One region of the Psychrobacter sp. FME5 genome, then DNA from elsewhere that is predicted to be linked to it. Evidence: predicted binding sites of a transcription regulator. Region 1 holds the regulator's gene; the other holds the start of a gene.
What was found. Region 1 encodes PhoB, which activates phosphate uptake and scavenging genes when phosphate is short. Its sites were predicted from a motif close to TGTCATNAANCTGTCATAA; they were not measured.

Region 1 (3,439 bases):
CGTATCATATTGATAGAGAACATGCTTCACAATTGCCAGCCCCAATCCTGTACCGCCTGTCTCACGACTGCGCCCACTATCCACTCGATAAAAACGTTCGGTCAAACGTGCGACATGCTGCGGAGCAATACCAAGACCATCGTCTGTGACTGAAAACTGACACCCTGCTGACGTCTTGGTCCAGCTGATAACAATATTGCCCTCTTTCGGCGTATATTTTATGGCGTTAATGACCAGATTAGATAATGCACTATTTAAATACATCTCCGAACCATAGAGACCGTCATAAGTGTCTATCTGTAAATGAATGCTGTGTTCATATTCTTGATTATAAGCCTGCGCATCATCATAAACGTGAGTCAGCAGCTTGGTCATATCAATATAATGCAGCTCATGCGTCTCTTCGATCTCGATACGAGACAGCAGCAATAAATCATTCACCACTCTATTCATGCGAGCCGTCTGCTGAGTCATGAGCTCAAAGCCGCGTTGCCACTGCGGTGGCATATCTGGCTGATCTGAGAAGTTTTCCAGATAGCCCATCAGTACGGTCAAAGGCGTTCGTAGCTCATGAGAGACATTTGCCACAAAGTCACGGCGCATTTGCTCTAAATGTTGTAAGCGGGTCACGTCATAAATAATCAGTAGCTTTTCGTCACCAAAAGGTGTCAGCTCACACTTCAAATAACGGTTAGAATCTTGCCACGACACTAGGTGGACACCATCATTAGGTGTCACCTTGGACTCATAGTATTGTCTAAATTCAGGAACATCAATAAAATCAAAAATGCTTTTGCCATGATGTGACGACTGTAATAATAATAGGTCCTCTGCTGCCTGATTCCACCATTCCAGACCGTCATCGTCATTGAGCAAAATCACCGCATCTCGTAGGGCGCGTAAGGCACTTCTAATTTTCTTAAGTTGATCGGTAGTACTTTGCTGAGAAGATTGCTGTTGGCTGCTTTGCTGGTTATTTTCCCCAAGGGTTATCATATCCATCTATTATCCTTATCGCTATCTGCTACGTTTCACTTGATATAGTCAGTGAAAAAAATCGATACATCACTTACTGCAGGTATAGTAGCGGTTTTAAAGTATTTCAACTATATGCCAATTTTTAAATACCCTTAAAACTACTCTGCTAGATTAGACAAGCGATAACCAGTACCGCGAACGGTTTGGATCAATGTATGACAGTCATAAGGTTTTAATAACTTACGTAAACGCCTGATATGCACATCAATGGTGCGATCTTCAATATAAACGTTACCGCCCCAAACCTGATCGAGCAGTTGTGCACGCGTATAGGCACGTTCAGGATGGCTCATCAAAAACGCCAATAATCGATATTCTGTTGGACCGATATCAATGACCTTTTCATTAGCTATAACGCGCTGGCTTTTAGGGTCTAAGCTAAGCTTGCCTATTTCGATAGGTTTATCAGCACTCAACGCACTACTACGGCGTAACACCGCCTTGATTCTTGAAATTAATTCACGGGTTGAAAAAGGTTTTGTCATATAATCATCAGCGCCAGCATCAAGGCCGTGAACCTTACTATCCTCTTCACTTTTGGCCGTCAGCATAATAACCGGTATCTCAGCAAGCATCTCATCACTTTTTAGCATGCGGCAAAAATCAATGCCACTTTTATCTCCTGGTAACATCCAATCTAGCAAAATCAGCGCAGGACGGTGATCAACAACTTGCTGATGCGCCTCTTTGATGTCAGCCGCTTGTAAACCTGCAAAGCCTGCCATCTCTAGCGTCATCATAACCATTTCACGAATCGCAGGCTCATCTTCAACAATCAAAATCTGCTTATTCTGCATACCCCAGCCTTGTTGTTTTAAATACAAAGAAATAGGAAATAAAAAGGCACTAAGCACTTGCCAGCGTCTACTTATTAAACACGGTAATTATGACAGTTTGATGACATTAATCCTATTGCCTAAAGAGCTCTAACTAAACTCTCTAACTATAACTTCTCTTTTACCTTTAATAGGTAGTTTTTTAAATATGGTGGAGTCGTTTTAAAAACGATACCGCGCTATGGCTATAATTTTTTTATAAAAATACCTTATTTCATCAAACTGTCATATTTGCTCGGCACAATGTGCTCACTGACCACCAAGCATCATTGCAGCGAAATATTTTAGTAAAACCATATCCAGAAACATCGACATTGTTATTTATAAATACCCAATACTTAAATGTGATTACTTTTTAGGAGAAATAATGCGTTATTCATTCATAGCAGTCGCAATCGCTAGCACGTTGGCATTAGCCGCTTGTAATCAAACGACCAGTAACAACAAGAGCGATAAAACCAACGAATCTGCCACAGCAGCGCCTTCAACCACGTCTACTAGCAGCGACGCTAATGCTAGCTCAGCTGAAAACATATCCATGAATATTACTGGTGCTGGTGCTTCTTTTCCGCAGCCTATCTATGCTAAGTGGTCAGATGCCTACCATAAAGCCACCGGTGGTCAAGTGAATTATCAGTCTATTGGCTCATCTGGCGGTATCAAACAAATCGTTGCGAAAACCGTAGATTTTGGGGCGTCTGATGCACCAATGACACCAGAAGAGTTAAATGAGGCTGGTTTGATTCAATTCCCAACTGTGATTGGTGGCGTAGTGCCTATCGTTAACATCGACGGCATTAAGCCCGGTCAGTTAAAGCTCGACGGCAAAATGCTCGCTGAGATCTATCTTGGCAAAATCAGCAAATGGAATGATCCTGCCATCGCTGCTATGAACCCAGATTTAACGCTTCCTGATGCGGCCATTACCACGGTATTTCGCTCAGACGGTTCTGGTACGACGTTTAACTTCACTGACTATTTGGCAAAGGTATCAAACGATTGGCAAGATAGTGTGGGTGTCGATAAGACCGTTAAATGGCCAACCTCAGCAACTGGTGCAGGCGGTAAAGGCAATGAGGGTGTATCGAGCTACGTCACGCGTATGAAAAATTCAATCGGCTATGTTGAATATGCTTATGCGACACAAAACGGTATGTCTCACGTCGCCCTGAAAAACGCCGCTGGCAATGTGGTACAGCCTTCTGCCAAAACCTTTGCTGCCGCAGGCGACATCGATTGGTCACAGCAAGAAGGGTTTTACAAAGTCATCACCAACTCTGAAACCGCACAAGCATGGCCAATCGCCGCTGCTACTTTTATCTTAGTCCATAAGCAGCCGCAAGATGCCAAACAAGTCGCTGGCGTATTAAAGTTCTTTGACTGGGCTTATGCCCAAGGTGACGACGATGCAATGGCGCTTGATTATGTACCGTTTCCTGATACTGCCGTAGCCTTATTTAAAGCAAAATGGAACGAAGTGGTCGATAGCGAAGGTCAGCCTATTTATCGTCAAAACTAGATGAATAATTAAGACCGTTATTATTTCATTTATCCCCCAGTCCTAA
Region 2 (3,439 bases), on a different contig from region 1:
TTCAACACTGTCATCTTCTGGCATCATGTCAGTAATGTGATTACTGCTATCACCCTCTGGCACGGCAAAGCTTACCGTTGGTGTTGCCGCAGCCGGTGATTGGGTGCTGGCGGTAGGATTAGCGTTTGGCACGTTAGCCGTTGCCACTGTTGATGCTGCTTTTGACGTTGTTTTAGGCGCTACTTTAGGATTGGCAGGTGGTGTATTGGTTGGCGTCATATCCGCCACGTCTGTCACTGGTGCACTAACTTCTGCCGCTGGCGTAGCGACTTCTGCTACTGTCGGGGGCACCGATGTTTCAGGTGCAACTGCCGATGCAGCATGAGGCACTGGCTCAGCTTCATGATTAGACGGCTGAGCCAAAGATTGACTGGTTACGTCAGTAGAGGCGTCAGGAGAAAAATTAACAGACCAATTCGAAATATCCTCATTAGGCATAGCCGTTGTAGGCTCTACTGTCGGTTGCCCTACAGGCGGCTCAGCTATATGCTCTGTCTGAGGCACTGCTTCAGGTTTGGTAACCTCAAGTTGTTCCGCAGTTGATAACGAGCCAGAGCCAGCTGCATGCTCTGCCAGCCATGCATCTGCTAATGTATCAGTGTTCTGAATGGTGTCTTCGGACTCGGGTAGAGCAGATTCTGTACCCGCTCGATGAACCGTCTCGTTATTTGCTGATGTCTCGAGCGGTGGCTGGACGACTTCCTCTGTGTCATTCACCACTGTTTGAGCCACGGTTGTTTCTACCGGATTGGCTGACATAACTGGAGATACTGGGGTGGTTTCATCTAACGATTCGAGACCGGTATCATTGTTATCATTAGAAACAGGGTCAACAGCACTACTAGCGCTATAAGCCATTGGGTCGCTGGCTAATAAATCATCCACAGTATTGGCATCATTCCAAGCAAAACTCGGCTCAACTTTACGAACAGGAGTCATTGTAGGATTTGCAGACGTCGAGGTACTTGTCTGGCTAACCGTATTATTAGTCGTACCATTAGGCATCACAGCCGCTGTGTCTGCATACTCATAATGGCTCTGATTAGACATAGCGTTTTTATTGGACATGGCAGCCTGCGTGGCCGCTACCGACGCTTTTACACTATCAGCCAGTCCTGATGACGTCAAGAATTCTGACAGCACATTGCTGAACCGACCGCTATTCTCTGCTGCTAGGGCACTGTTAGCCTGATCATCTGATTGTAACTCTAGTGGCAACTGCTTGTGTTGTGGCATTTCTTGACTGGTTTTTTGATCTGCTATGTCGTTAGCATTTGGTTGTGTGGTGTTGCTTTTTTGAGTCGACTGCCCTTTATCCTGTGCTATACCTTTGTTTTTTATACCTGAGCCAAACCATGACAGCGCGGTAATTTTCTGATAAATCGCCAACCAATGAATATTAAAGGCAAAGGTAGCAGTAATAATGACAAACACTGTCAAGAACACCACACTCCCCCACTGCGATAGCAACTGTGCCAAACGCGCCTGCAGTTCAAGCCCAATGATACCGCCTGCGACACCTTCAAGCCCTGTCGTTACAGGATCGGCTACTTGCTGTACTAGAGCGACCAATTGCGCAAATAAAGCACTGGCACTTAATATTAAAAACACATAAGCGACCATCCGCATCAGCCAAAATGTTGGCTTATTGTCCCACCAAATAAGGATAGACTCATAAACCATAAACGCTAGCAGCCACCATGCTCCAAAACCAAAGAAGCTATAGAGCAAATCAGACAACCAAGCACCCGACGCGCCGCCCATATTATTAATCGTGGTCATATCACTACTGATGTGCGACCAGCTAGGATCATTACCGGTATAGGTTATCAAAATGACAAAAAGATAAACGGCCAGTACTAACCCAAGGAGGGTAAATATTCCCTTTTTTAAATACTCAATAAGCGGTGCTGATATCACGTAAAGTCTGCCTTGTTATTAATACTAATTGGTCGCCAACGCATGACTAAGCCTAATCATGCTGACATAAAGTGTTGATAAAGATAGAGAGTGCTGATATAAACGCACCTCGCGTAATATTTAATAAGGATACGTCTATAATGTATATAGTCTCTTTCGACAACGGTAAATAACCGTTATCGTTTAGCCCCTATCAAACTTGGCATAACTTCTTATAATAACAAATACATAGCCGCAGTGGCGACCGTCTTCTAAAGAAAGTGGGTAAGAAAGTAGGTCAATATGCTATTTAGACAAAAAACCATATTACACGCAAATCATAACGAACAGAATAAGGCTAACAATATTGCTTAAACCCTATAAAATACCAGCTGTTTCTAACCCTAATATTTCAAGGGAATATACTTTGATTCTAATGATACCGGTGTTTGTTTTAGCAAACTTGCACTTTGTACCACATACCCTTATGTTATTATCACACAGCAATTAGAAAAACCATATTATTAGGGCGTGTCCTCAATCTGAGCATGAAACTTTAAATGGGCTAAAAATGGCTAAATCTTTGATAAACTGCGTCAAATAGCTGGTTCATATCTCGATATTAACTGTACTATTTTCCTTGTTTATCTGCGATTTATCTCATTTTTATCACCATTTTCAAAGTGAGAATACGCCCTAGAAAATTTGAAAAATTAGCTTAAGAACTTATATTTTTAACACTTATATTTAGCAAGGAATACCTTATGGCAACTGATAATAACGCTCCACGTCACGAAAAACTCATTATCTTAGGCTCAGGCCCCGCGGGTTATGCGGCCGCCGTTTATGCGGCACGTGCCAACCTCAAGCCAGTTATGGTCACTGGTATGGAAGTAGGCGGGCAATTAACCACCACTACCGAAGTTGACAACTGGCCAGGTGATGCACATGATTTGACGGGTCCAGCATTGATGGATCGCATGAAAGCCCATGCCGAACGCTTCGGTACCGAATTGGTTTATGACCATATCAATGAAGTGAATCTAAATGAGCGCCCTTTTCAATTGACCGGTAATAACGGCAGTTATACTTGCGATGCTCTTATTATCTCAACGGGTGCATCAGCGCAGTATTTAGGGCTAGAATCCGAAACCAAATTCCGCGGCCTCGGCGTATCTGCTTGTGCTACGTGTGACGGTTTCTTTTATAAAGATCAAAAAGTCGCGGTGATTGGTGGCGGTAACACAGCCGTTGAAGAAGCCTTGTATCTATCAAATATCGCTTCTGAAGTGACCTTAGTGCATCGCCGCGACAGCTTACGCTCTGAAAAAATCTTACAGGACAAGCTGTTTGAAAAGGTCAAAAACGGTAATATCAAAATCGAATGGAACCATCAGGTCAAAGAAGTGGTCGGTGATGATATGGGGGTCAATGGTGTGATCATCGAATCTATGATTGATGGCAGCACCAAACAATTAGATACGATGGGTATGTTTGTCGCTATTGGTCATAAGCCTAATACTGACTTGTTTAAAGGTCA

Region 2: EI161_RS04755 (DNA translocase FtsK) is a predicted target of PhoB. The motif match lies at 1,972-1,990, and genes of this name have one in related genera.

What each region holds. Positions count from the first base shown of each region.
Region 1 covers NZ_RRYX01000066.1:838-4,276, forward strand. Annotated here, with positions in the region: gene phoR (phosphate regulon sensor histidine kinase PhoR) at 1-1,002, opposite strand, end outside; gene phoB (phosphate regulon transcriptional regulator PhoB) at 1,137-1,835, opposite strand; gene pstS (phosphate ABC transporter substrate-binding protein PstS) at 2,242-3,393, shown strand.
Region 2 covers NZ_RRYX01000020.1:2,791-6,229, reverse strand. Annotated here, with positions in the region: gene EI161_RS04755 (DNA translocase FtsK) at 1-1,920, opposite strand, end outside; gene trxB (thioredoxin-disulfide reductase) at 2,664-3,439, shown strand, end outside.